DNA from 3 places in the Streptomyces sp. NPDC020362 genome. Region 2 is predicted to be linked to each of the others. Evidence: riboswitches for the same ligand, from Rfam matches in the RefSeq annotation. Region 2 holds a riboswitch; each other region holds the start of a gene.
What was found. A riboswitch is a leader RNA that binds a small molecule or an ion and turns the genes downstream of it on or off. The one in region 2 is predicted to bind cobalamin.
Positions count from the first base shown of each region.

Region 1: linked by a shared signal. The riboswitch ahead of AB0H32_RS04215 (ribonucleoside-diphosphate reductase subunit alpha) and the one ahead of AB0H32_RS23625 (CbtB-domain containing protein) in region 2 are both predicted to bind cobalamin.
Region 3: linked by a shared signal. The riboswitch ahead of AB0H32_RS09335 (cobalamin biosynthesis protein) and the one ahead of AB0H32_RS23625 (CbtB-domain containing protein) in region 2 are both predicted to bind cobalamin.

Region 1 covers NZ_JBFAET010000005.1:121,218-132,166, forward strand. Annotated here, with positions in the region: gene nagB (glucosamine-6-phosphate deaminase) at 1-321, shown strand, start outside; gene AB0H32_RS04195 (GntR family transcriptional regulator) at 542-1,303, shown strand; gene AB0H32_RS04200 (DUF3311 domain-containing protein) at 1,556-1,819, shown strand; gene mctP (monocarboxylate uptake permease MctP) at 1,816-3,444, shown strand; gene AB0H32_RS04210 (GNAT family N-acetyltransferase) at 3,579-4,085, shown strand; cobalamin riboswitch at 4,125-4,263, shown strand; gene AB0H32_RS04215 (ribonucleoside-diphosphate reductase subunit alpha) at 4,388-6,760, shown strand; gene AB0H32_RS04220 (ribonucleotide-diphosphate reductase subunit beta) at 6,760-7,773, shown strand; gene AB0H32_RS04225 (hypothetical protein) at 7,686-7,940, opposite strand; gene AB0H32_RS04230 (helix-turn-helix domain-containing protein) at 8,033-8,998, shown strand; gene AB0H32_RS04235 (cytochrome P450) at 9,049-10,419, opposite strand; gene cyc1 (epi-isozizaene synthase) at 10,416-10,949, opposite strand, start outside.
Region 2 covers NZ_JBFAET010000067.1:16,681-23,442, forward strand. Annotated here, with positions in the region: gene AB0H32_RS23605 ((2Fe-2S) ferredoxin domain-containing protein) at 63-470, shown strand; partial or broken gene AB0H32_RS23610 (acyl-CoA dehydrogenase family protein) at 553-763, shown strand; gene AB0H32_RS23615 (enoyl-CoA hydratase/isomerase family protein) at 760-1,836, shown strand; partial or broken gene AB0H32_RS23620 (enoyl-CoA hydratase) at 1,988-2,095, shown strand; cobalamin riboswitch at 2,170-2,314, shown strand; gene AB0H32_RS23625 (CbtB-domain containing protein) at 2,351-2,572, shown strand; gene AB0H32_RS23630 (CbtA family protein) at 2,594-3,346, shown strand; gene AB0H32_RS23635 (hypothetical protein) at 3,439-3,786, shown strand; gene AB0H32_RS23640 (histidine phosphatase family protein) at 3,907-4,536, opposite strand; gene metE (5-methyltetrahydropteroyltriglutamate--homocysteine S-methyltransferase) at 4,803-6,762, opposite strand, start outside.
Region 3 covers NZ_JBFAET010000015.1:43,581-54,529, forward strand. Annotated here, with positions in the region: gene cobN (cobaltochelatase subunit CobN) at 1-3,591, opposite strand, end outside; gene AB0H32_RS09330 (cobyric acid synthase) at 3,588-5,120, opposite strand; gene AB0H32_RS09335 (cobalamin biosynthesis protein) at 5,117-6,061, opposite strand; cobalamin riboswitch at 6,163-6,305, opposite strand; gene AB0H32_RS09340 (CU044_2847 family protein) at 6,512-6,865, shown strand; gene AB0H32_RS09345 (hypothetical protein) at 6,978-7,205, opposite strand; gene AB0H32_RS09350 (inorganic phosphate transporter) at 7,240-8,487, opposite strand; gene AB0H32_RS09355 (class II aldolase/adducin family protein) at 9,055-9,723, shown strand; gene AB0H32_RS09360 (alpha/beta fold hydrolase) at 9,840-10,949, shown strand, end outside.

The DNA.
Region 1 (10,949 bases), on a different contig from region 2:
ACGCTGACCGAGCAGACCCGGATCGACAACGCGCGCTTCTTCGACGGCGACATCGCGCAGGTGCCGCACCACGTCATCACCCAGGGCATCGGCACCATCCTGGAGGCCCGCCACCTGGTGCTGCTCGCGACGGGCGAGGGCAAGGCGGATGCGGTCGCCGCGACCGTCGAGGGACCGGTCGCGGCCGTCTGCCCGGCCTCGGCGCTCCAGCTGCACCCGCACGCCACGGTGGTCGTCGACGAGGCCGCCGCGTCCAAGCTGAAGCTGGCCGACTACTTCCGGCACGCCTACGCGCACAAGCCGGACTGGCAGGGGGTCTGACCCTGGGGGCGGGTGCCGTTGCCGTCACAGGCACCCGCCCGTCTCCGGTCGCGGCGGCGGCACCCGCCTGCTGGACTAGACCAGCAGCGGGTCCGACGGTATATAGAGAGGATCACGGAGCGTGCAGGTGGAGTCCTGATCCACGAAGCCGTGCCACGATGTGAGCCGTGGCCGATGGGATGTCGGTCGCTTTCGGCATCAGGAGCCGGGAAGGCAGAGCATGAGCACCGACGTCGGCAGTGCGGAGAACGAGGCCGGGACGGTCCGTACCGCGCGTGTGCCCAAGTACTACCGCTTGAAGAAGCACCTGCTCGACATGACGGAGACGCAGGCGCCGGGCACTCCGGTCCCGCCCGAGCGCACGCTGGCGGCCGAGTTCGACACCTCCCGCACCACCGTCCGCCAGGCCCTGCAGGAACTCGTCGTCGAGGGCCGCCTCGAACGCATCCAGGGCAAGGGCACCTTCGTCGCCAAGCCGAAGGTGTCCCAGGCGCTGCAGCTCACCTCCTACACCGAGGACATGCGGGCCCAGGGCCTGGAGCCCACCTCACAGCTGCTGGACGTCGGCTACATCACCGCCGACGACCGGCTCGCCGAGCTGCTCGACATCACGGCGGGCGGACGCGTGCTGCGCATCGAGCGGCTGCGCATGGCCAACGGCGAGCCGATGGCGATCGAGACCACCCATCTGTCGGCCAAGCGCTTCCCGGCCCTCAGGCGCTCGCTCGTGAAGTACACCTCCCTCTACACCGCCCTCGCCGAGGTCTACGACGTCCATCTCGCCGAGGCGGAGGAGACGATCGAGACCTCGCTGGCCACCCCGCGCGAGGCGGGCCTGCTCGGCACCGACGTGGGTCTGCCGATGCTGATGCTCTCCCGCCACTCCCTGGACCGCGAGGGCAAGCCGGTGGAGTGGGTCCGGTCCGTCTACCGGGGCGACCGGTACAAGTTCGTGGCCCGGCTGAAGCGGCCTGCGGAATGAAAGCGGCCGAGAGCACGACAGGCCGGGGGTCCGGGGGCCACGCGGCGGCAGCCGCACGTCCGACGCAGCTCCAGGGACGATGCAGCGTGGCGCGGCTCAAGCACCCTCAGGACTAGCAGGAGTTGGGGTCTTCACACCTCAACCCCCAAATCGACATACCGATATACGGACGAGGTCTTCCGCTGCCGCGACACTGTCACCTAGATTGCCTGCGCATTACACAGGTGATCAGCGAGGGGACGGAGCCGTGGCATGTCCGAAACGCCTGAAGTGAGACCACCGGTCGTGACGCCGGTCCGCGTGATCATCGCCCTCTGTCTCGTCGCGCCCTTCGCGGCGATGCTGTGGGTCGGCTCGTACGCCAAGACGGATCCGGCCTTCATCGGGATCCCGTTCTTCTACTGGTACCAGATGCTGTGGGTGCTGATCTCCACCGCGCTCACGGTGCTGGCGTACCAGCTCTGGCAGCGTGACCAGCGCGGCCGCAGGGACACGAAGGGGGGTGCGGCGCAGTGAAGGGCGGCGTCAACGGCGTCGCGCTCGGCGTCTTCATCTTCTTCTTCCTGGCCGTCACGGTCATGGGCTTCCTGGCCGCCCGCTGGCGCAGGGCCGACAATGAGCACTCCCTGGACGAATGGGGCCTGGGCGGACGGTCGTTCGGCACCTGGGTCACCTGGTTCCTGCTCGGCGGAGACCTGTACACGGCGTACACGTTCGTCGCCGTACCGGCGGCGATCTACGCGGCGGGCGCGGCCGGATTCTTCGCGGTGCCCTACACGATCCTGGTCTACCCGCTGATCTTCACGTTCCTGCCCCGCCTGTGGTCGGTGTCCCACAAGCACGGCTATGTGACGACCTCGGACTTCGTGCGCGGCCGCTTCGGCTCCAAGGGCCTGTCGCTGGCCGTGGCGCTGACCGGCATCCTGGCCACGATGCCGTACATCGCGCTCCAGCTCGTCGGCATCCAGGCGGTGCTGGACGTGATGGGCGTGGGCGGCGGTGACAACACCAACTGGTTCGTGAAGGACCTGCCCCTGCTCATCGCCTTCGGTGTGCTGGCGGCGTACACCTACTCCTCGGGCCTGCGCGCCCCCGCGCTGATCGCGTTCGTCAAGGACACGCTGATCTACATCGTGATCGTGGTGGCGATCATCTACATCCCGATCAAGCTCGGCGGGTTCGACGACATCTTCGCCAAGGCGGGTCACGCGCTCAACCAGGTCAACCCCGCCACCGGCAAGCAGCGCGGCGCGCTCGCCCCGCCGGAGGCGGGCCAGTGGACGTACGCCACACTGGCGCTCGGCTCGGCTCTCGCGCTGTTCATGTACCCGCACTCGATCACCGCGACGCTGTCGTCCAGGAGCCGTGAGGTGATCCGCCGCAACACCACGATCCTGCCGCTGTACTCGCTGATGCTGGGCCTGCTGGCCCTGCTCGGCTTCATGGCGATCGCGGCCGGTGTGAAGGTCACCAACGGCCAGCTGGCGATCCCGCAGCTGTTCGAGGACATGTTCCCGGACTGGTTCGCGGGCGTGGCCTTCGCGGCGATCGGCATCGGCGCGCTGGTCCCGGCGGCCATCATGTCGATCGCGGCGGCGAACCTCTTCACCCGCAACATCTACAAGGACTTCCTCAAGCCGGACGCCACACCGAAGCAGGAGGCCCAGGTCTCCAAGTTCGTGTCGCTGCTGGTGAAGGTCGGCGCGCTGGTCTTCGTCCTGACCATGGACAAGACGGTCGCCATCAACTTCCAGCTGCTGGGCGGCATCTGGATCCTGCAGACCTTCCCGGCGCTGGTCGGCGGCCTGTTCACGCGCTGGTTCCACCGCTGGGCGCTGCTGGCCGGCTGGGCGGTCGGCATGGTCTACGGCACGGCGGCCGCCTACGGGGTCGCCTCCCCGACCCAGAAACACTTCGGCGGCAGCGCCAAGGAGATCCCCGGCATCGGCGAGATCGGCTACATCGGCCTGACGGCCTTCGTGCTGAACGTGCTCGTCACGCTGGTCCTGACCGTCGTCCTGAAGGCCGTGAAGGCCCCCGAGGGCCTCGACGAGACCAGCCCGGAGGACTACACGGCGGACGCGGGCGAGCCGGGAGTCGAGGTGGAACTCCCGCCCGCTACGGCAGGAAGCGCCCACTAGGGCGCCCCGAAAGGGGCGCGGGGCCGTATGGGCATGCGGCCCCGCCGCGTGGGCGCGAGCAACCACACACCCCACAGCGGGCCGCCGGGAACCACCCACCACGGCGGCCCGCTGTTTCGTGCACACTCACCGGCATGGACCTCGTGATCCGCCTCGCAGCCCCCACCGAATACGCCGCCCTCGGAGAACTCACCGCCCAGGCCTACCTCCAGGACGGCCTCCTGGACTTCGGCGAGAGCGACGAGTACCTCGGTGAGCTGAGAGACGTGGCCAAACGAGCAGCCGCAGCCGAGGTTCTCGTGGCCGTCCGGGACACAACGGTCCTGGGCGGAGTCGCCTTCGTCCCCTCCGGCGGCCCCATGGCCGACATCGCGGCCCCGGGAGAGGCCGAGATCCGCATGCTCGCCGTCGCGGCAGCCGCCCGCGGCCAGGGCGTCGGCGAGGCACTCGTCCTCGCCTGCATCGACCGGGCCCGCAGCACCCCGGGTTGCACAGGCATCGTCCTGTCCACCCAGCGCACCATGCACAGCGCCCACCGCATCTACGAGCGCCTGGGTTTCCTTCGCACACCCGAGCGGGACTGGAATCCCCTCCCCCACCTGGACGACATCACTCTCCTCACCTACGAGTTGACCCTCTGAAGCCACGGCGACACAACATCTGGGGGTGACACGACAGCCCGGCACTAGATGTATGCTCATCCTCGCTGTCGTCGCAGGGGAATCCGGTGCGAATCCGGAACTGTCCCGCAACGGTGTACTTGCGTGCATCCGCACGCCCGTGTCAGTCCGAGGACCTGTCGGCAGCGCGCACCCGGCCGTCCGGCCCGGGTGCCTTGAGACGTCCGGGCCTCGTGGAGTGGGCTGGTGGACGCGACGCCGTGCGCCGTCGTGCTGCCCCCTGCCCTCCGCAAGGCCCCGTGCCGAGCGAGGGAGAGCCCCACGTGACCATCGCGCCAGCCGAACCGGCTTCAGCCACCCCGGCGACCGGAGCCCCGGTGGAGACCGACGGTCCCGGTGCCGCGTTGCTGCGGACCCTGACCGAGCTGACCGCCGACCTCCCCGACGCCGACCCCGGCCGGGTCGCCGCGGCCGCGCTGCGCGGCCGGTCCGCGCGGGCCGACGAGGCGGAGTTGCGCGAGCTGGCCACGGAGGCGGCCGCCGGCCTCATCTCCGAGGACCCTGCCTACTCCCGGCTGGCCGCCCGGCTGCTGACCCTCTCCATCCGCGCGGAGGCCGCCTCGCAGGGCGTGACGTCCTTCACCGAGTCCGTCGCCGTGGGCCACCGTGAGGGCCTCGTCGCCGACCGCACCGCCGAGTTCGTCCGGCTGCACGCCGGCCGGCTGGACTCCCTGATCGACCCGGTCGCCGACGACCGTTTCGGCTACTTCGGCCTGCGCACCCTGCACAGCCGCTACCTGCTGCGCCACCCGATCACCCGCCAGGTCATCGAGACGCCCCAGCACTTCATGCTGCGTGTGGCCGCCGGTCTCGCCGAGGACGACAGCGCCCGCGCGGTGGACGAGGTCGCGTCGCTCTACGGGCTCATGAGCCGCCTGGACTACCTGCCCTCCTCCCCCACCCTGTTCAACTCCGGCACGCGGCACCCCCAGATGTCGTCCTGCTACCTGCTGGACTCCCCGCTGGACGAGCTGGACTCCATCTACGACCGCTACCACCAGGTCGCCCGTCTCTCGAAGCACGCCGGCGGCATCGGTCTGTCGTACTCCCGCATCCGTTCGCGCGGTTCGCTGATCCGCGGCACCAACGGGCACTCCAACGGCATCGTCCCGTTCCTGAAGACCCTGGACGCCTCGGTGGCCGCCGTGAACCAGGGCGGCCGGCGCAAGGGTGCCGCGGCCGTGTACCTGGAGACCTGGCACTCCGACATCGAGGAGTTCCTGGAGCTGCGGGACAACACCGGTGAGGACGCCCGCCGTACGCACAACCTGAACCTCGCGCACTGGATCCCGGACGAGTTCATGCGCCGGGTCAACGCCGACGAGCAGTGGTCGCTGTTCTCCCCGGCGGACGTGCCGGAGCTGGTCGACCTGTGGGGCGAGGAGTTCGACGCCGCCTACCGCAGGGCGGAGGCGGCGGGGCTCGCGAAGAAGACCATCCCGGCCCGTGACCTGTACGGCCGCATGATGCGCACCCTCGCGCAGACCGGCAACGGCTGGATGACCTTCAAGGACGCCGCCAACCGCACGGCCAACCAGACGGCGACCCCGGGCCACGTCGTCCACTCCTCCAACCTCTGCACGGAGATCCTGGAGGTCACGGACGACGGGGAGACCGCGGTCTGCAACCTGGGGTCGGTCAACCTCGGTGCCTTCGTGAGCGACGGGGACATCGACTGGAAGCGCCTGGACGAGACCGTCCGCACGGCCGTCACCTTCCTCGACCGTGTCGTGGACATCAACTTCTACCCGACCGAGCAGGCGGGCCGCTCCAACGCCAGGTGGCGTCCGGTGGGCCTGGGTGCGATGGGTCTGCAGGACGTCTTCTTCAAGCTGCGTCTGCCCTTCGGCTCGCCCGAGGCCAAGGCCCTGTCCACGCGGATCGCCGAGCGCATCATGCTCGCCGCGTACGAGGCCTCCGCCGACCTCGCCGAGCGCAGCGGCCCGCTGCCCGCCTGGGAGAAGACCCGTACGGCCCAGGGTGTCCTGCACCCCGACCACTACGGCGTCGAGCCGGCCTGGCCCGAGCGCTGGGCGGCGCTGCGCGAGCGGATCGCCGCGGTCGGCATGCGCAACTCGCTGCTCCTCGCGATCGCCCCGACCGCGACCATCGCCTCCATCGCGGGCGTGTACGAGTGCATCGAGCCGCAGGTCTCCAACCTGTTCAAGCGCGAGACCCTGTCCGGCGAGTTCCTCCAGGTCAACTCGTACCTGGTGCAGGACCTGAAGGAGCTGGGCGTCTGGGACGCGCGCACCCGTGAGGCGCTGCGCGACTCCAACGGCTCCGTGCAGGACTTCGTGTGGATCCCGGCCGACGTGCGGGCGCTGTACCGCACGGCCTGGGAGATCCCGCAGCGCGGGCTCATCGACATGGCCGCGGCCCGCACCCCGTACCTGGACCAGGCACAGTCCCTGAACCTGTTCCTGGAGACGCCGACGATCGGCAAGCTCTCCTCGATGTACGCCTACGCCTGGAAGTCGGGCCTGAAGACGACGTACTACCTGCGCTCGCGCCCGGCGACCCGGATCGCCCGCGCCGCGCAGGCCCAGCCGACCATCCCCGTCCAGCAGGTGGCCGACCCCGACGCCGTCGCCTGCTCCCTGGAAAACCCCGAGTCCTGCGAGGCCTGCCAGTAATGACCACCCGTAACGTCAACCTCCTCGACCCTGGCTTCGAGCTGACTCTCCGCCCCATGCGCTACCCGGACTTCTACGAGCGCTACCGGGACGCCATCAAGAACACCTGGACCGTGGAGGAGGTCGACCTCCACTCGGACGTCGCCGACCTCGCGAAGCTGTCCCCGGAGGAGCAGCACCTGATCGGCCGCCTGGTGGCCTTCTTCGCGACGGGCGACTCGATCGTCGCGAACAACCTGGTGCTGACGCTGTACAAGCACATCAACTCCCCGGAGGCGCGCCTGTACCTGTCGCGCCAGCTGTTCGAGGAGGCCGTGCACGTCCAGTTCTATCTGACGCTGCTCGACACCTACCTTCCCGACCCGGACGACCGCGCCGCCGCCTTCGCGGCCGTGGAGAACATCCCGTCCATCCGCGAGAAGGCCGGCTTCTGCTTCAAGTGGATGGACTCGGTGGACAAGCTGGACCGCCTGGAGTCCAGGGCGGACCGCCGGCGCTTCCTGCTCAACCTCATCTGCTTCGCCGCGTGCATCGAGGGCCTGTTCTTCTACGGCGCCTTCGCGTACGTCTACTGGTTCCGCAGCCGGGGTCTGCTGCACGGTCTCGCGACCGGCACCAACTGGGTGTTCCGCGACGAGACGATGCACATGTCCTTCGCGTTCGACGTGGTCGACACCGTCCGCAAGGAGGAGCCGGACCTCTTCGACGACGAGCTGCAGCAGCAGGTCACCGACATGCTGCGGGAGGCCGTCGAGGCCGAGCTGCAGTTCGCGCGCGACCTGTGCGGTGACGGCCTGCCCGGCATGAACACCGAGTCGATGCGGCAGTACCTGGAGTGCGTCGCCGACCAGCGCCTGACGCGCCTCGGCTTCGCCCCGGTGTACGGCTCGGAGAACCCCTTCTCCTTCATGGAGCTGCAGGGTGTTCAGGAGCTGACGAACTTCTTCGAGCGCCGTCCGTCGGCGTACCAGGTCGCGGTGGAGGGCACCGTGGACCTGGACGAGGACTTCTGAGTCTCCTTCTTCCGACGATTGCCTCCGCGGTTCTCCTGGGCCTCCCCGAGCTGCCGGTCGATGCGCCTGTCGCGCACGATGCCGAGCACGGACGGGAGGGCCAGGAGGACCAGGATGCCGAGCGTGGCGAGCATTCCCATCAGGCCTTCGATCTGGTTTCCGTTCATGTCACCACTGTCGCGCCGAACGCTCCTGACCGGGAGTGGCAGGACTGCCGTGCACCATCGATTTACTGCCAGCCCTGAGGCACACTGGTCCCATGCTCAAGAACGTGGCCGCCGTACTGCTGGACGGAGTGCACCCCTTCGAGCTGGGTGTGGTGTGCGAGGTGTTCGGCATCGACCGCAGCGACGAGGGACTGCCGGTGTACGACTTCGCCGTGGTCTCGGCGGAGGGTGAGGCGCTGAGCACCCACGTCGGCGGGCTCACGGTGTCGACGCCGTACGGCCTGGAGCGGCTGGAGGAGGCCGACCTGATCGCGGTGCCGGCCGGGAGCGAGTACGTCACCCGCGAGTATCCGCCCGCCCTGCTCGACGCCCTGGTACGGGCGGTGGAGCGGGGCACACGTGTGCTGAGCGTGTGCTCGGGCGTCTTCGTGCTCGGTGCGGCCGGGCTGCTCGACGGACGGCGGTGCAGCGTGCACTGGCGTCACGCCGACGAGCTGGCGCTGCGCAATCCCCGGGCGGTCATCGAGCCGGACGTCCTCTACGTCGACGAGGACCCGGTGATCACCTCCGCCGGCACCGCGGCCGGCATCGACGCCTGTCTGCACATCGTGCGCAGGGAACAGGGCCCGGACATCGCCAACCGGATCGCCCGGCGCATGGTGGTGCCGCCGCACCGGGACGGCGGTCAGGCGCAGTACATCGAGCGGCCGCTGCCCAAGGCCCCGTGCGACACGGTCGGCGAGGTCCTGGTGTGGATGGAGGAGCACCTCGGCCAGGAGGTGACCGTCGAGCAGCTCGCCGCCCGCGCCCATATGGCGCCGCGCACCTTCGCCCGCCGCTTCCAGCAGGAGACGGGGACGACTCCCTACCGCTGGATCCTGCGCCAACGGGTGCTGTTGGCACAGGAGTTGCTGGAGGGCACGGACGAGACCGTGGACACGATCGCCTCGCGCACCGGATTCGGCACCGCGGCGGCGCTGCGCCACCAGTTCGTCCGCGCGCTGGGCACGACCCCGAACGCCTACCGGCGCGCGTTCCGGGGCCCTCAGGCGGCCTGAGAGCCCCGGAACTCAGGCCGCTCGAGCGGCGCGCACCGGTACCGGGCGGCCTACCAGGGCAGCGGCCTCAGCAGCAGCCGGTGGGGCCGGAGCGTGATGCCCACGCGCGTGGTGTCGTTCGACCCGCCGACCTGCTCGAAGCGGTACTTCGCCGAGATCGCCGCGGTGATCAGGCTCAGCTGAGCCATGGAGAAGTGGTCGCTGGGGCACTTGCGGTTGCCGACACTGAACGGGCTCATGGCGTACTTCGGCACGTCCTTGGCCCGCTCGGGCAGCCATCGGTCCGGGTCGAAGTCGAGGTGCCGGTCGTAGGAACGGCCGTCGCGCTGGATGGCGTAGGGGCTGTAGACGATGTCCGCCCCTGCCGGAATGCGATAGCCGCCCAGGGCGGTGTCGGTCACCGCGCGCCGCGTCAGAATCCAAACGGCGGGCCGCAGCCGCATGGCCTCGACGACGACATTGTTGGTGTGCCTGAGCGCACGCACGTCCGCGAATCCAACGGGCCGACCGCCGGTCACGGATTCGACTTCGGCGCGCACCTTCTCGGCGTGTTCCGGATGTTCCGCGAGGACCTGGAGCAGCCACATGATCGTGGAAGCGACTGTTTCGCTTCCGGGCGTGACTATCGCAACGACCTGGTCGTGGATCTCCTGTTCCCCGATGGGGTCGCCATTGTCGTCCTTCGCTTCGAGCAATGCCGTCAGCAAATCGTCCGGCTTTTGACCAGATGCCCTCCGTTCGGCGACGATCTCGTCGACCAGCAGATGCAAATCGGCCAGCGCCCGGTTGAATTCACGGTTCGCCGGGAACGGCAGCCGGTACAAGGGCCCGAGCGGGACGACCATCCTGCGGTACATGCCACGGAAGACGGTGGCGAGGTCGACGCTGAGCCGCTCCGCGCGCTCGTCCATGAAGTCGCCGCGCAGCAGACAGCGGGCCGCGATCCGCACGGCGACCCGGAAGGACTCCGAGGTGCAGTCGATGGTCTCGCCGGGCTGCCAGCGCTCCGTCAGGGCGCGCGCCTCCTCCTCCATGACCGGCCCGTACCCGGGGATCGCGTCGAGCCGGAACGCGGGCTGGATGGTACGCCGCTGTCGGCGGTGGCGGGGGCCGTTGGCGGTGGCGACGCCTTCCTTGCCGAGCAGCCCCTCGAGGGACTCCCACAGCGGCCCGTCGATCTTGTAGTCGGGGCTGAGGGCGAGTGCGCCGGTGAGCGCCGGTGTGGTGACGGCGTACACCGTCTTGGGGCCGAGCTTGAGGCGTACGACATCACCGTGCGCGCGCAGCCCCGTCATGAAGGCGAGCGGGTCGCGGACCAGTTGCAGACCGTGCCCGAGGACGGGGACGGCGCCGCCGGCCAGGGGCGGTTCGCGCAGTTCCGTCGTCCCGGAGGTCACGGGCTTCACAGACTCGACGGTCATTTCTCACCTGCCGCTTCGTTGTTGACGTACGGGGGCGTGGACCGGTCGTCCCAGCTGTCGACCATGTACCGGCCGGACTCGTGGTGGAACCAGTAGACGGAACTGAACCAGTTCCGCATGGAGCCGGCGCAGGCGCGCACGGCGGCGCTCAATTCCTTTCCCTCGACCGTGCCGTCGGCGAGTCCGTCGGCGAATCGCAGGGCATCCCGCTCGGCGTCGAGGAATTCACGAATGGTTTTCTCGACGCGCCGCCTGACTTCGTCCACCGCTTCTTCGAGAGTGAGCGCCTCATGGGTGATGAGACTGATTCCGAGATTGTGCACCTCGTCGCCCGCTATTTCCTTCGGCAACGAGCAGAGGTCGTTGTACCAGGCGGCGAATTCCTGACTGAGCAGCGCCGCACGACGATAGGCCGGGTGTTTCCTTACGGCGTCCGGTAGTTCACGCCCGGCGCTCGGCTCCAGCAGGTCCGTCCATATCCAGTGCGCGAACGTGAGCCGCCTGAGGGCAAGGTATTCCTCGACCTTCGG
Region 2 (6,762 bases):
ACACCGGGGCGGATCTCCCCGGGGAGGGGTGGTGCGGCATGCCCGGGAGGCCGGCCGAAGAGATGTCGGGTGACGAGGCGGCTGCGGGGGCAGCCGGACCGGCGCCGTGCCGCGTCGTCGTGTGCCGGGACTGCTGCTGCGGCAGTCCCAAGGTGACCAGCGTCGATCATGGGGCGCAGACCGCCCGGCTGCGTGCGGAGGTGCCCGTGCGCATCTCGGCCTGCCTCGACGTGTGCGAGCAGGCCAACGTCATCGTCGTACAGCCCTCCGCCGCAGGGCGGGCCGCCGGTGGCCGACCGGTCTGGCTGGGCCTGGTCAACGATCCCGACGCGACGCAGGACATCACCGACTGGGTGCGCGCGGGCGGGCCGGGCATCGTGCCCCTGCCGGAGATCCTCGGCCTCTACGCCTTCACACCACCGCGCCTTGCCGGGGCTTCCCAGGACCGGCGCGGCGCCGGCCTCCCCTGAGAGCGGAACCGGACGGCATGGGGCAGTCGCGAGGCACGGGGACACCCGGAACCGGGCCTGCCGCGCGGCGCGCCGGAACGGCACCGGGTACTCGGTGACCGGCCGTGCGCTCCAGCTGCCCAGGGGCTACGGCCACCTCGGCGCGTCCGGCATCGATCGGCGCGTCCGGTGCCGATCAGCGCGTCCAGCATCGAGAAAACGTCCGTGACCTGCGCGTCCACCAGATCCTGGAAGGAACCGACGAGATCATGCGTGTCATTGTGGCCCGCGGCCTGACGGAGGCTCTCGGATGAGCGGAACCGAAGAACCCGTCCTCCTGCACACCGCAGGGCGGGCCGCACACATCACCCTCAACCGGCCGAAGGCCATCAACGCACTGTCCCACCCGATGGTGCGCCGCATCGACGAGGCCCTGACCGCCTGGGAGCACGATCCGGCCGTGGAGACCGTGGTCGTCACCGGGGCGGGGGAGCGCGGGCTGTGCGCGGGCGGCGACATCCGCGCCGTCCACGACGACGCCCGCGACGGCGACGGCACCGCCTCGGCCGCCTTCTGGCGTGACGAGTACCGCCTCAACGCCCGCATCGCCCGCTACCCCAAGCCGTACGTCGCCCTGATGGACGGCATCGTCATGGGCGGCGGCGTCGGGATCTCCGCCCACGGCAGCGTCCGGGTCGTCACCGAGCGGTCGAGGGTCGCCATGCCCGAGACCGGCATCGGCTTCGTCCCCGACGTCGGCGGCACCTACCTGCTCGCTCTCACCCCGGGCGAACTGGGCACCCACCTCGCGCTGACCGGGGCGCAGATCGGTGCCGGCGACGCCCTGCTCTGCGGGCTCGCCGACCACTATCTGCCGTCCACCGGCCTCGACGCCTTCGTCGACGACCTCGCCGAGATGCCCGTACGAGACGCCCTCCGGCGCCACGTACAGCCGCCGCCGCAGGGTGAGCTGGCCGCCCGGCGCGAGTGGATCGACGCCTGTTACGCCGCCGGCACGGTGGAGGAGATCGTGCAGCGGCTGCTCGCCCACGGCGACCCGGCCGCGAAGGAGGCGGCGGAGACCCTTCTCACCAGGTCACCGACGTCTGTGAAGGTCACTCTGGCCGCCCTGCTCCGTGCCCGGCGCCTCGGTCCCCTCGAGCGCGTCCTCGACCAGGAGTACCGCGTCTCCTGCGCGGCCCTGAGCACGCACGACCTGGTGGAGGGCATCCGCGCCCAGGTCGTCGACAAGGACCGCAACCCGCGCTGGTCGCCCGCGACCCTCGCCGAGGTCACCGACGCCGACGTCGAACGCTTCTTCACCCCGCTCGGCGAGCACGAGCTGGGACTCGCCGGGCCCGGCACCGCCCCGGAGACGGCCTGGTGAGCCGAACCGTCGCGGGCGGCGTGCATGCCGAACTCGACGTGACCGCAGCGGTGTTGTATGCCGAGCGCCGCCCGGGACCGGTTCGGACAGCTGCGCATGCCGACCGTGGCGGCGGGGGCCGGACAGGCCGAGGCCATGGAGACGTCGCCGAGGCGTCCGCCGTGAACGGCGCTCATTCCACACGGTGTTCGCGACTGCCGACCGGAAGGCGGGCCTGGGCGCCCTCGGCGACGAGCGGCCCGCCGCGTTCCGTCACCGCTGCCCCGTCCGCCCCTGCCGCGGCCACCCGGTGCGAGAGGAAGATCACGCGGGGTGGACGCGGTCTTGGCCGTGCCCGCGTGGCGCGGTACGGTCTGTCCGATATCGACGACGGCGAGACGGAAGCCGGTGGAAATCCGGCACGGTCGCGCCACTGTATGCGAGACGCCTTGAGGAGCGCCTCGTGAGTCAGACCCGTGGCCGTCGTCCACTGCACCACCGAGATGGGACGCGAACTCCCAGAGGAGGTTCTGCCATGGCGCAGACCGTCGCCCAGCCGACAGCCACCACTCCCGTCGTTCCCGCCACGCTGCCGCTGAAGGCGATAGCTCCCTGGGCGGTCTTCTTCGGCATCCTGATGCTGGTCCTGCTCTACTTCGTCGGCGCCGAGCAGGGCGCCACCTCCGTGTTCAACGGCACGGACGTCCACGAATGGGTCCACGACGCCCGCCACCTGCTCGGCTTCCCCTGCCACTGACGCGAGGGACGCCGCACGCCCATGAACTCCGCAACGGTAAGAAATCTCCTCGTGCGGGGCATGCTCGCCGGCCTGGCGGCCGGCGTGCTCGCCCTGGTCGTCGCCTATCTCCTCGGTGAGCCGAACGTCGACAAGGCGATCGGCTTCGAGGAGGCGCACTCCCACGAGCACGAGATGGAAGTCGTCTCCCGCTCCCTGCAGTCCACCGCCGGTCTCGCCACCGGCGTCCTCGTCTACGGGGTCGCCTTCGGCGGTATCGCCGCGCTGGCGTACTGCTTCGCGCTCGGCCGGGTGGGCCGCTTCGGCCCGCGGGCGACCGCGCTGCTGCTGTCCGGCTGCGCGCTCGTCGCCGTGTACGTCGTCCCGTTCCTGAAGTACCCGGCCAATCCGCCGTCGGTCGGCAACCCCGACACCATCGGCAAGCGGACCACCCTGTACTTCCTGATGATGCTCCTCAGCGTGCTTCTCGCGATCGCGGCGACCATCCTCGGCAAGCGGCTCGCGCCGTCGCTGGGCACCTGGTGGGCGACCGTGGTTGCGGTGGCCTCCTTCGCCGTCGTGATCGGCCTGGCCTACGAGTTCCTGCCGGTCATCAACGAGGTGCCGAAGGACTTCCCGGCCACCCTGCTGTGGCGGTTCCGTCTCTCGGCCCTCGCCATCCAGAGCGTTCTGTGGGGCGGATTCGGGCTGCTCTTCGGTGAGTTGGCCGAGCGGCAGCTGAATCCCAAGCCGGCCGCGGCTCCTTCCGGGCGGACGGTTCCCGCCTCGAACTGACGGTTTTGGGACACGACAGGGCCCTTCGGAACCCTCCGGGGGCCCTTTCGCGTTCCCGGGACACCGGCGCAGGTGACGAGCGGAGGAGCCGAGTGGCCAGACGTCCCCAGCCACGCCACATCACTCTCGACGGCCGTGACGCGGTCGCTCTCACCGTCGAGGAGTACGAGCAGCTGATCGCCAGCCGACGGCAGATCGGCGGCCAGAGCGCACGGGTGCGGGTGCTGGCCCAGCAGGCGAAGCGGACCGAACAACTCCTGCGGGAGCTGGAGACGTTGGTCGACGACCCGGTGGACTGTCAGGAGGAGGACGGTACGCAGCCGTCGGCGTGCCCGGTGTCCGCCCGCCCCCACCGAGCCACGGAGTGGGACGCGCAGGCCCACTGCCTGCGCTGCACGATAGCGGCACTGCTGCGCCGGCACCGGGACGCGGCCTCCTGAACCACGGCACCCGCTCGGCCTGAGCCTGGCCCGCTCGGCCTCGGCTCGCCCAGCTCAGTCTCAGCTCGGCCGACTCGGCCTCAGCTCGGCCCCCTCCGTCGCAGCCCGGCCCGTTCCGTCTCAGCCCGCCGAGGTGCTGCCCGAAGAGGTCGCGCCCGAAGCGGTGTCCGGCACGCCGTCCGGCGCGGCCAGCGGCTGCCCGAGCCGCAGATTCCACCGGCCGGCCCGTCCACTGAGTTCCGTGACCGTCAGCGGCGGTACGTCGAGCCGCCAGAAGGCAGCCATGGGCAGGCCCAGGACGTGCACGACCGCAGCCCGCACGACCTCCGGCTCGACCACGGCGACCGTGCGTCCGTCCGTGTCCTGCGCGGACTCCAGCCAGCGCCCGACCCGCTCGCACACGTCCTGCACCGACTCCCCGCCGTGGTCCGCCCAGCCCGGTTCGGCGAGCCAGCGGCCCACCGCTTCCGGGTCGGCGGCCGCCACTTCCTCCAGAGTGCGGCCTCGCCAGCGGCCCACGTCCAGACCGTCCAGCTCCGGCGTCCGTGCACCGTCGAGGCCGAGCGCCGCCGCGGTCTCCCGGCAGCGCACGCTCGAGGACGTCAGCACACGGGCGGGCGAGGGCAGCGACCCGGCCGCCGAGCGGGCGCGGGCCGACCCGACGGCGTCGACCGAGTCGCCGTCGTAGAAGCGGGCGCACCGCAGCGACGGGCTCGTCGTGGGCGAGACGAAGGTGACGCGGCTGGTCACGTGGCTGTTCCTCCTGCGGTGGTCACGGGGTGCGGGCGGGCGCCACCGTGAATCCGGCGCGTGGGGCGGGGGGAGCCGAGCCCGCCGCAGGTGACGGTCTCGTCCCCGCCCTGCTGCGAACATAACATCCGCGGAATTCGCGGTTTTCGCAGATGGACAGCGCTGCGATGCGCGACGACGCCCGACCGCCGACCTGTGCAGCGAGCGGTTCCGGCGGTTCCTCGGCGGTCGGGGGCGCCCCCCCCCCGCCGGGGGCGGGCGGGGGCTTACGTGAACCCCGGCGACAGCGCCCCGCGGACCCGGCAGGCGGCCGCGACCAGGTTCTCCAGGGAGGCCCGGGTCTCCGGCCAGCCGCGGGTCTTCAGGCCGCAGTCCGGATTCACCCACAGGCGCTCGGCGGGGATCGCCTCAAGGCCCGTGCGCAGCAGCCCGGCGGCCTCCGCGGCGCTCGGCACGCGCGGGGAGTGGATGTCGTACACGCCGGGCCCGGCCTCGCGCGGGTAGCCGTGGGCGGCGAGCTCACGGGCGACCTGCATGTGGGAGCGGGCGGCCTCCAGGCTGATGACGTCGGCGTCGAGGTCGTCGATGGCCCGGACGACGTCACCGAACTCGGCGTAGCACATGTGCGTGTGGATCTGGGTGTCCGGGCGGACGCCGCCGGTGGTCAGCCGGAAGGCCTCCGTGGCCCATGCCAGGTACGCGGGACGGTCGGCGGCCCGCAGCGGCAGCGTCTCACGCAGCGCGGGCTCGTCCACCTGGATCACCGAAGTCCCCGCCGCCTCCAGGTCGTTCACCTCGTCGCGCAGGGCGAGGGCGACCTGGCGGGCGGTGTCGGCGAGCGGCTGGTCGTCGCGGACGAACGACCAGGCCAGCATGGTGACCGGGCCGGTGAGCATGCCCTTGACCGGACGGTCGGTGAGGGACTGGGCGTATGTCGTCCAGCGCACGGTCATCGGCTCGGGGCGGGAGATGTCACCGGCCAGGATCGGCGGCCGGACGTACCGGGTGCCGTAGGACTGGACCCAGCCGTGGTGGGTGGCGAGGTAGCCGGTGAGCTGTTCGGCGAAGTACTGGACCATGTCGTTGCGTTCGGCCTCGCCGTGCACCAGGACGTCCAGGCCGGCCTTCTCCTGGAAGGAGATCACCTCCTGGATCTCCGCCCTGATGCGCTCCTCGTACCCGGCGGTGTCGATCCGCCCGGCCCTCAGATCGGCGCGGGCCGTGCGCAGTTCGCCGGTCTGCGGGAAGGAGCCGATGGTCGTGGTGGGGAGCAGCGGGAGGCGCAGGTGGGCGCGCTGGGCGGCGGCCCGCTCCGGGTAGGACGCGCAGCGGCGCGCGTCGTCGAGGGTGACGGCGGTGGCGCGGGCGCGGACGGCCGGGTCGCGGGTGACGGCGGAGTTCGCGCGGGAGGCCAGGTCGGCACGGTTCGCGGCCAGTTCCGCGGCGATGGCGTCGGTGCCGCGGGCCAGGCCCTTGGCGAGGGTGGCGATCTCGGCCGTCTTCTGCCGGGCGAAGGCGAGCCAGCGCATGATCTGCGGATCGATGTCCCGCTCGGCCGACGTGTCGAGGGGGACGTGCAGCAGCGAGCAGGAGGCGGAGACGTCGACCCGGTCGGCCAGGCCCAGCAGGGTGCCGAGCACGGCGAGCGAGGCCGACAGGTCGTTCACCCAGATGTTGCGCCCGTTGACGACGCCGGCGACCAGCCGCTTGCCGGGCAGTCCGCCGACGGCGGCCAGCGCCTCCAGATGGGCGGCGGCCGCCTCGGTGAAGTCCAGGGCGAGCCCGTCGACCGGTGCCTCGGCCAGCACCGGCAGGGCCTCACCGAGCCGGTCGAAGTAGGAGGCGACCAGCAGCTTCGGCCGGTCGGTCAGGGCACCGAGGTCGCGGTAGGCGCGGGCGGCGGCGTTCAGTTCGGCCGGGGTGCGGTCCTGGACCAGGGCGGGCTCGTCGAGCTGTACCCACTCGGCGCCCGCCGCGTGCAGGTCGGCGAGGACCTCGGCGTACACCGGCAGCAGGCGGTCCAGCAGGATGAGCGGCTCGAAGTCCGCGGGCGCGCCGGGCGCGGGTTTGGCCAGCAGCAGGTAGGTCACCGGGCCGACCAGCACGGGGCGGGCCGCCAGTTCCAGAGCGAGTGCTTCCCGCAGCTCGGCGACCTGCTTGCCGGAGTCCGCCGTGAACACCGTGTCCGGTCCCAACTCGGGTACCAGGTAGTGGTAGTTGGTGTCG
Region 3 (10,949 bases), on a different contig from region 2:
CTCGGCCCACAGCCCGCGGTCCGCCGCCTCGAGGAGCCGCTCGGTGATCCCGCGCAGGGCCCACGGGTTGGACTTCTTCATGAAGTCCCGGTTCTCCGGGTCGAAGACGTACTCCGCGCTGAGCTTCTCGTACATCCAGTCGTCGACCACGCCCGCCGTCGCGTCGTAGCCGAACAGGTAGTCCACGGTCGCCGCCATCTCGAAGGCGCCCTTGTAGCCGTGCCGGCGCATGGCCGCCATCCAGCGCGGGTTGACCACGCGGGCCCGGAAGACGCGGTGCGTCTCCTCGCCGAGCGTGCGCGTCCTCACCTGGTCGGGTACGGCGCTGTCGCCGACGTAGGCCTCGGGGTTGGCGCCGGTCAGGTGGCGGACCATGGCGACCATGCCGCCGTGGTACTGGAAGTAGTCGTCGGCGTCGACCAGGTCGTGCTCGCGGGTGTCGACGTTCTTCGCGGCGACCGCGATCCGCTTGAACGCGGTCTCCATGTCCCCGCGTGCCGCCCGCCCGTCGAGCCCGCGCCCGTACGCGTACCCGCCCCACACCGCGTACACCTCGGCGAGGTCGGCGTCGGAGCGCCAGTTGCGGGCGTCGATCAGCGGCAGCAGACCGGCGCCGTACGCCCCCGGCTTCGAGCCGAAGACACGGGCCGTCGCGCGCCGCCGGTCACCGTGCCCGGCGGTGTCCTCGTCGGCGTGCGCCTTCACGAAGTTCTGCCCGGCGGGCTCGTCCAGTTCGGCCACCGACCGCACCGCGTCGTCGATCAGCCCGACCACATGCGGGAACGCGTCCCGGAAGAAGCCGGAGATGCGGACCGTGACGTCGATGCGCGGCCGGCCCAGCTCGGCCAGGGGAATCACCTCGAAGCCCGTCACCCGGCGCGAGGCGTCGTCCCAGACCGGGCGGCAGCCCAGCAGCGCCAGGATCTCGGCGATGTCGTCGCCCTGGGTGCGCATCGCCGAGGTGCCCCAGACCGTGAGGCCGACCGACTTCGGGTACTCCCCGGTGTCCTGCAGATACCGCTGTACCAGGGAGTCGGCGAGCGACTGGCCGACCTCCCAGCTCAGCCGGGAGGGGATGGCCTTGGGGTCGACGGAGTAGAAGTTGCGACCGGTCGGCAGCACGTTGACAAGGCCGCGGGTCGGCGAACCGGACGGGCCCGCCGGGACGTAACCGCCGTCCAGCGCGCGCAGGATGTGCCCGATCTCGTCGGTCGTGCGGGCGAGACGCGGAACCACCTCGGTGCAGGCGAACTCCACCACGGCCACCGCGTCCGGGAGTCCGGTGCCCAGGACCTCGCGGACCAGCGGCGCGCTCTCGGCCACCGTCCAGCCGCGGGCCTCCATGCCCTCCGCGATCCGCCGGCACAGCTGCTCCAGCAGGTCGATCGCGTCGGCGGCCGTACGGGACGGCCCCTCGACCAGGTCCGTCAGCTCGACCGGCACCTTCACCGGCGCGCCCGGCTCGGCGAGCAACTCCTTCTCCACGAGCCCGAAGTGCTCGGCCAGCGAGGCCCGCAGCCCCGGCAGGGCGTTCGCCTGCCCGCCCCACACCTGGGAGGCGCGCAGCACGGCGAGGACCAGGTTCACCCGCGGCTCGCCGACCGGCCCGCCGCCCAGGATGTGCAGACCGTCCCGGATCTGCACGTCCTTGATCTCGCACAGATAGCCGTCGATGTGCATGACGAACTCGTCGAAGTCGTCGTCGCCCGGCTGCTCGTCCACGTGCAGGTCGTGGTGCAGCTCGGCCGCCTTGACCAGGGTCCAGATCTGCGCCCGCACCGCCGGTGCCTTCGACGGGTCCAGGTCGGAGACGAGCGCGTACTCGTCCAGCAGCTGCTCCAGCTTGGCCAGGTCGCCGTAGGTGTCGGCACGCGCCATCGGCGGCACGAGGTGGTCGACCACCGTGGCGTGCCCGCGCCGCTTGGCCTGGGTGCCCTCGCCGGGGTCGTTGACGATGAACGGGTAGATCAGCGGGAGATCGCCGAGGACGGCGTCCGGCGCGCAGCCCCGGGAGAGGCCGAGCCCCTTGCCCGGCAGCCACTCCATCGTGCCGTGCTTGCCCATGTGCACGATCGCGTCGGCCCCGAAGCCCCCCTCGGACGTCGCGGCCTCCAGCCAGCGGTAGGCCGCCATGTAGTGGTGCGAGGGCGGCATGTCCGGATCGTGGTAGATCGCGATCGGGTTCTCGCCGAAGCCGCGCGGCGGCTGGATCATCACGACGACGTTCCCGAACTGCAGGGAGGCCAGCACGATGTCGTCGCCGTCCACGTACAGGCTGCCCGGCGGTTCGCCCCACGCCTCGAGCATGGCGTCCCTGAGCTCCGGATCGAGCCTGTCGAACCAGGCCCGGTAGTCGGCCAGGGGCACGCGGGCGGGCGCCGCGGCCAGCTGCTCCTCGGTGAGCCACTCGACATCGTGCCCGCCGGCCCCGATGAGCCGGTGGATCAACTCGTCGCCGTTGTCCGGGTAGTCGGTGAGGGCGTACCCGGCCTCCTTCAGGGCGTCCAGGACACGCACCGCGGACGCGGGCGTGTCGAGGCCGACCGCGTTGCCGACCCGCGAGTGCTTGGTCGGGTACGCGGTGAAGACGAGCGCGAGCTTCTTGTCGGCGTTCGCCTTGTGCCCGAGCCGCGCGTGCCGTACGGCGATTCCGGCCACGCGCCCGGCCCGCTCGGGGTCGGCGACGTACACCGGGACCTCGTCCGGGCCCTGCTCCTTGAAGGAGAACGGCACCGTGATCAGGCGCCCGTCGAACTCCGGGATGGCGACCTGCATCGCCGCGTCCATGGGGGACAGGGCGGCGTCCGACTCGTCCCAGGCGGCCTGCGAGGAGGTGAGGCAGAGCCCCTGCAGCACAGGGACGTCCAGATCGGCGAGGGCCCCGATGTCCCAGGCCTCCTCGTCGCCGCCCGCCGAGGCCTGCGAGGCGTGCGTGCCGCCGGCGGCGAGGACGGTGGCGACCAGGGCGTCGGTCCGGCCGAGGATCTCGTACAGCCCGGCGTCCGCACCGCGCAGGGAACCGCAGTACACGGGCAGGGCGTTGGCGCCGTGCGCCTCGATCGCGTCGCACAGCGTGTCGACGAAGGCGGTGTTTCCGCTCAGCTCGTGGGCCCGGTAGAAGAGCACGCCGACGGTGGGGCGGCCCTCGACGAGGGCACGCTCGCCGTGCACCCCGTACTCCGGCATCTTCTGCGGCTCCTCGAACCCCTCACCGGTGAGCAGCACGGTGTCGGACAGGAACCGGGCCAGCTCGGTCAGGTTCGCGGGCCCGCCCTCGACCAGGTACTTCAGCGCCTCCGCCACGACACCCGCCGGAACGGACGACTCGGCCATCAGCTCGGCGTCCGGCACGGCCTCGCCGCCCAGCAGCACGGTCGGGATCCCGGACGCCCGCAACGCGGCGAGTCCGTCCTCCCAGGCGCGCTTGCCGCCCAGCAGCCGTACCACGGCGAGGTCCGCGCCCTCGACAAGGCCGGGCAGCTCGGCGGCCACGTCCACCCGGGTCGGGTTGCCGATCCGGTACGCGGCGCCGGAGGCGCGGGCCGCCAGCAGATCGGTGTCGGCGGTCGACAACAACAACACTGTGCTCATGCGGGCGCTCCCGGTGGAATGAAAGGCAGTCCTTGCGGCGCGCCCGACTCGATGAGCCGCCAGAGCGCGTCCGTGTCCGCGTGCTGTTCGATCAGGTCGCCGAGCCGGTCGAGCTGCTCCTCGCGCAGCGCGGCGAACGAGGTGTCGGGGGCCGGTACGAAGCGGCGGCCCGCGGCGGCCGCCACCTCCCCGAGGAAGGCCCGCCTGAAGCCGTCCGACTCCAGCGAGCCGTGCCAGTGGGTGCCCCAGGCCTGGCCGACCCGGCAGCCGTCCAGGCTGCGGCCTGCGTCGTCGCAGAAGAACGGGTCGCCGCCCGTCACCTCGGCGACCCCGTGGTGGATCTCGTACCCCTCGACGTGCTCGCCGAGGGCCTTGCCGGTGGGCCGCGTCAGGGTCTTCTCGCGGGCGAACCGCACCCGCACGGGCAGCACACCGAGCCCGGGGACCGCGCCGGCCCGCGACTCGACGTCGTCCTCGATGTGCTCGCCGAGGATCTGGAAGCCGCCGCAGATGCCGAGGACCGGGCGGCCTTCGCGGGCCCGCCCAACGAGCGCGTCCGCGAGCCCGCGCTCGCGCAGCCACTGCAGCGCCCGTACGGTCCCGCGCGTCCCCGGGATCACCACGAGGTCGGCGTCCGCCAGTTCCTCCGGCCGGTCCACGAACCGGACCACGACGCCCGGTTCGGCGGCCAGCGCGTCCACGTCCGTGAAGTTCGACATGAGCGGGATGGCGCAGACGGCGACCCGCAGGACGTCCTCGCCGACCGGGGGAGCCACGGACGACTCCCGGACCGTGCCCCGCAGGGACACCCGCAGTCCGTCCTCCTCGTCGATGCCGAGCCCGTGCCGGAAGGGCAGGACCCCGTACGTGCGCCGCCCGGTGAGCCCGTGCAGCATGTCCAGGCCCGGCTCCAGCAGGGAGACGTCCCCCCGGAACTTGTTCACCAGGAACCCGGCGACCAGCTCCTGGTCCTCGGGCGAGAGCAGGGCGACCGTGCCGAAGAAGGAGGCGAAGACACCGCCCCGGTCGATGTCGCCGACGACGAGCACGGGCAGCCGCGCGCCCCGCGCGATCCCCATGTTCACGATGTCGGTCCGCCGCAGATTGATCTCCGCGGGCGAACCCGCCCCCTCACAGATCACCGCGTCATATGTGCCCCGCAACTCGGCCAGACAGTCCAGGACCGTGCCCAGCAACTGCTGCTGGCGCCCTCCGTGGTAGCCGCGTGCGCTCATCTCGCCCACCGGCCGGCCCAGCAGCACCACCTGGCTGCTGCGCTCACCACCGGGCTTGAGCAGCACGGGGTTCATCAGCGCGGTCGGCTCGATCCGGCAGGCCTGGGCCTGCATGGCCTGCGCCCGCCCGATCTCCGCGCCCTGACGCGTCACGAACGAGTTGAGGGACATGTTCTGCGCCTTGAAGGGCGCGACCTTGACGCCCCGGCGCACCAGCCACCGGCAGATCCCGGCCGTCACGACGCTCTTGCCGGCGTCGGAGGTGGTGCCGGCGACGAGGAGACCACCGCTCACTTCGCACGTCCCTTCACGAGTCGGCGCGCGGCGACGGAGACGCCGAGCGCGAGCAGGCCGATGCGGCGGGAGAGCCGTACGGCCCGGTCGATGTCGGTGATTTGGACGGACCGCCCGGTGTTCCCGTTGAGGACGGGCCGGTGTTCGACGCGCCCGCCGTAGGACAGCGTCCCGCCCAGCCGCACACCGAGCGCACCCGCGAACGAGGCTTCGACGGGCCCGGCGTTGGGGCTCGGATGCCTGCGCGCGTCGGCCCGCCAGGCGCGCAGGGCGCCGCGGGGATCGGGCCCGGCCGCGGCGGCGAGTACGGCGGTCAGCCGCGCCCCCGGCCAGCCGGCGACGTCGTCGAGGCGGGCGGAGGCCCAGCCGTAGCGCCGGAAGCGGGCCGACTTGTGACCCACCATCGCATCCAGGGTGTTGACGGCCCGGAACCCGAGCAGCCCCGGCACCCCGCCCACCGCACCCCACACCAGCGCGCCCACGACGGCGTCGGAGGTGTTCTCGGCGACGGACTCCACGACGGCCCGGGCGATCCCGTCGGCGTCGAGGGCCTGCGGATCCCGGCCGCACAGATGCGGCAGCCGCGCCCGCGCCGCCTCGACGTCCCCGGCCTCCAGGGCACGCCCGATGGTCCGGGCCTCCCGGGCCAGCGAAGTGCCCCCGACGACCGCCCAGGTGGCGGCACCGGCCAGTGCGGCCGAGGCGACGGGGGAGCGGCGTACGGCCCGTTCGGCGACGACGCCGAGGGCGACGGCGCCGCCGGCGCACACAGCGGTGTGCAGCGCGCCCCAGCCACGGTGGTCGTGCCACAGCACCCGCTCCACGGCCGCGGCCGTACGCCCGAACACGGCGACCGGATGCCCGCGGCGCGGATCGCCGAGGAGCAGATCACCGAGAAGGCCGGCTGCGGCGCCGTACGCGTATGAGCGATCGGCACCCATCGGCTCAGCCGGCCGTGGGCTCAGGGGCGGGCCTGGTACTGGTCCTGGATCGGCGGCCGAGCATGACGATATGTGTCCTCACTCAGGGTGTCCGCGCCCTGGTTCGACGAGACCGGCGGTGAGAGTTCCTGGCTCCCGGGGTGTTCTTCCCCGGTGACAGTGGCGGGACCGCGCCGGATTCGCACCGGCTTCCTCTTCTGCCGCCGTACATGGCCCGGGCAGTCCACCACGCACCCGGAAGGGCCGTCAACTTGCCTTTGACCAGCAACGGTGGACTGTGCTGAGGCCCACATCGCCGACACGCCGGGCGGCGCCGGACGACCGGCTTGCGGTGAATTCCCCGTCGCCCGGGCGGCATTCGGGGCGCCTCCTTGTGCTCACGGACCGTGAGGATCTGCAATAGCGCGTACGTGTCATACGGGATGGAACGGACGCGGGAGGAGACGCACGGTGGCGTACGTGGGCGAGATGCTGCTGGACGACGGTCAGGTCGTCCTGCTGGAGGTGGCGGGCGAAGGGCCCGCCGGAGTGCAGCGGGTCTCGCGGGGCGGCGGGGCGGAGGAGACCCTCCAGCAGGCGCTCGCCCGGGTACGGCCGGCGCTGGGCGCGCTGGTGCACGAGGCCCGCGGGCTGACGAGACCGCCGGAGAAGGTCACGGTCGAGTTCGGCATCACCGTGAGCGCGGAGGCGGGGGTGGTCGTGGCCCAGGGGTCCGCGGAGGCGCACTTCACGGTGACCATGCACTGGTCGGGCCAGGACGGGTCCGACATCCCGGGCCAGCGTGGCGGTGAAGGACGCCCCTGACGAACGGGCGACCGCCCTGCCCGGGCACCCGTGAGGGGCCCCGGCAGGGCGGTATCGGACCTTTCGAGGGCCGGGCGTCGACCTTCGGGAGTCAGGCCCTGGCCTTCGGGTGTCAGGCCTTGGCCACGATCAGATAGATCCCGTACGCCACCGCAGCCGCACAGGCCGCGAAGCACACGTACGCACCCGTCACGGCCAGTGCCGCGGATCCGCCCTGCGCGGCGGCCTTCTCGCGCCGCGACAGGCCGTTGACACCGAGGGTGAACAGGGTCACCAGGCCCACCGCGAACACGAGGCTGACGCCGAAGACGGAGCCGAGGGCCGCCCAGTCGATCTTCATGGGGATGCTTCCTTCAGTTACCGGGTGCTCGGGGTCAGACGGTGGCGGCCGGAGGCGTCGCCGGGGCCGGGTCGGTGGCGGCCGGAGCCGGGATGGTGGCCGTCAGGTCCTCGGTGACGACGCCCGCGGGGGGCGGGGTCACCGCGGCGATGGCGGTGGTCACCACGCCGGCCGGATCGGCGTCGTCGGCGACGACGTTGGTGTGGTCGACGACCTCGCGGCGGGACAGCTTCCAGATCCCGGCGCTGGTGCCGACGAGGAAGACGGCGACGACCGCGGTGCCCCAGTCGCCCAGGTCTGTCAGGGACTCGGCGCCCGCGCCGACCAGCGCGGCGGCCGGGAGGGTGAGCACCCAGGCGACGGCCATGCGGGTCGCGGTGGACCAGCGGACCACACCGCCCTTGCGGCCGACGCCCGCACCCATCACCGAGCCGGAGACGACATGGGTGGTGGAGAGGGAGAAGCCCAGGTGGGAGGAGGCCAGGATGGCCGTGGCCGCGCTGGTCTGGGCGGCGAAGCCCTGTCGCGGCTCCAGGTCGGTGAGCCCCGTGCCCATGGTGCGGATGATGCGCCAGCCGCCGATGTAGGTGCCGAGCGCGATGGCGAGGCCGGCCGAGAGGATCACCCAGGTGGGAGGGTTGGAGCCGGGGGCGATCGCACCGCCCGCGATCAGCGCGAGCGTGATGATGCCCATCGTCTTCTGGGCGTCGTTGGTGCCGTGGGCGAGCGAGACCAGGCCGGCGGAGGCGATCTGTCCGGCGCGGTAGCCCTTGCGGGTGGCCTCGCCCTCGGCGCCTCGGCCGATGCCGTAGGAGAACCGGGTGGCGAGCAGCGCCGCGAGACCGGCCACGACCGGGGCGGCGACCGCCGGCAGCAGAACCTTGGTGACCAGGACGTCACCGTGGACCGCACCGAAGCCCGCGGAGGCGACGGTGGCGCCGATCAGGCCGCCCATCAGGGCGTGCGAGGAACTGGAGGGCAGGCCCACGAGCCAGGTCACCAGGTTCCAGAGGATCGCGCCGACGAGGGCGGCGAAGATGACCTCGGGACGGATGCCGTTCTCATCGACGAGACCCTTGGAGATCGTGTTGGCGACCTCCACGGAGAGGAAAGCGCCCACAAGGTTGAGGGCGGCGGACATGGCCACCGCGACCTTGGGCTTGAGTGCACCGGTCGAGATGGTCGTGGCCATCGCGTTGGCGGTGTCGTGGAAACCGTTCGTGAAATCAAACGCGAGTGCGGTCACGACCACAATCGCGAGGATCAGCGAGAAGCTTTCCATTTACCCAGGCAATCATTCGAGGTCATTGGTTGTTGGACCGTAGGCAACCTGGGTGAACGGAAGGTGAACTGGAGCAGGCGTCGGGGTATCGACAGGGAGAGTCCGGGGTTCTGTCCGGAATCGAAGCCTCAGACGCCCCTTGGCCACCGGCCTCGCGAGTAGGCCCGCAGCCGGTCCGGGGGCCCGTGAAAGAGATTCCGGTCACCTGGCCGGCCGCCCCCGGCGGCGTACTGCCACGAGGTCCGGGAGGACCGGCCGCCGGGCGGCGGCCCAGGGGCCGGCGCGCGGTGACGGGCGATCCACGGGAGACGGTCCGAGGGCAACGCGCGACCCCGGTGCAGGCCTCCGCCGCCGGGCGGTGGTGTGGACGGGCGAACCCTGCGCCGTGCGAGCGGGTGCCAGGCCGGTCGACGTGGCCCTGGTGGACGGAGTGATCCCGTTTCATCGGTTCTGCGGTGACGCTCGGCTGCTCGGCTGCTCGGCTGCTCGGCTGCTCGGCGGTGCGGCTTCCGGTCCGATCTGTGCGACCACACCGCTCGGTGCCCCTGCGGCTGGCAGGATCCCCGCATGGCCGGACAACTGCGGGACCCGAACGAGGAAGAGGCGCGTGTCTGGGAGGGGGTGGTCGCAACGGCCCGCCGGACCGTGACGGACGGGCTGGTCGTCGGCACCTCCGGCAATGTGTCGGCGCGCGTCGGGGACCTCGTGCTGGTCACCCCGTCGGGCGTGCCCTACGACCGGCTGACCCCGGACGACATCACCGGCGTCGACCTCGACGGGCGGCAGGTGCTCGGCGCGCTCGTGCCGACCAGTGAACTGCCCATGCACCTCTCCGTCTACCGCACCACCGACGCCCGTGCCGTCGTCCACACCCACGCGGTGCACGCCACGGCCGTCTCCACCCTCGTGACCGAGCTGCCCCCGGTCCACTACATGGCCGCGGCCCTGGGCGGCCCCGTGCGGGTCGCCCGGTACGCGGCGTACGGCACGGACGAACTGGCCGAGAACATGCTCCGCGCCCTGGCCGGCCGCTCCGGCTGCCTCCTGCAGAACCACGGCATGATCACCTACGGCACCACCCTCGACCAGGCCTACGACCGCACCGCCCAGCTGGAGTGGATGTGCCACCTGTGGCTGACGGCTTCGGCGCTACCGGGACGGGCGCCCTCCCTGCTGACGGAGGAACAGATGGCGGAGGCGGGGGCGCGCTTGAAGGGGTACGGTCAACAGCGGTGACCCCCGCGCCGCGGGTCCCCTCGTTCCGCCCCGTCGGCCGGCGCCTTCCTGCTTCCGCCGGTGCCTGATCACCCGTTCGGCTGGCCCGTACCGGCAACCCCCACGACACTGGATGCGTGCGCACCGTCAAAGCGACCGCCGCCGCACTCACCGCCGTCCTGGCCGCCGGTGCGGCATCCGTGGCCGCCGGCCGCCTGGCCAGCGACGCCGCGCTGAAGGCGCCGGCGGGGCGTCCCCTGCCCACCGAACCCCGGCTCACCGTGCACGGCACCGCCGCAGGCCGTATCGCGCTCACCCGCGACCTGGCCTCCCTGCGCCCCGGCACCTACGGTCTGGCCGGCGACGGCTCCCACGCGGTCGTCGGCCCCGTCCTGGAGGCTGCCGAGCACACCGCCGACGCCGTCGTACGCCGTCTCGTACGCGTCACGCACGGCACCCTCGCCCCCGGCGACGCCGTATGGCTCACCCCGAACCTCTACGTCGGCAATCCGGGCGCCGCCCTCGGCCTCGACCACTCCGACATCGACGTGCCCGGCGAACTCGGGGCCCTGCCCGCCTGGTTCGTGCCCGGCTACCGGGACACCTGGGTGATCGCGGTGCACGGCCTCGGCACCACCCGCGAGCACGCCATGAACGTGATGGAGTTCCTGCACCGCCGCCGCCTGCCGGTCCTCGCGCTCGCCTACCGCGGCGACCTCGGCGCCCCGCGCCCGCCGGACGGGCTGGGCCACCTCGGCGAGACCGAGTGGCGCGACGTGGACGCGGCGATCCGCTACGCCGTCCGCTACGGCGCCCGCCGGGTCGTCCTCCTCGGCTGGTCCACCGGCGCCACCATGGCCCTGCGCGCCGCCGAGCACTCCGCCGTGCGCGAGCGCGTCGCCGGACTGATCCTCGACTCGCCGGTGCTCAGCTGGCAGGCCACCCTGCGCGCCCTCGCCCAGGCCCGCCACACCCCCGAGCCGCTGCTGCCGCTCGCGGTGCGGGCCGCGCAGGGCCGGGCCGGGCTGCACCCCGACGGGCTCGCGGAGCTCACCGACCCCGACCGGCTCGCCGTGCCCACCCTGATCGTCCACGGCCCGGACGACTCGGTGGCCCCGTGGGAGTACTCCCGCCGCCTGGCCGCCCGCCGCCCCGACCGCGTCGCCCTGCACACCGTGGCCAGGGCCCCGCACGGGGCGATGTGGAACGCGGACCCCGAGGAGTACGAGGAGCGCCTGCGCCGGTTC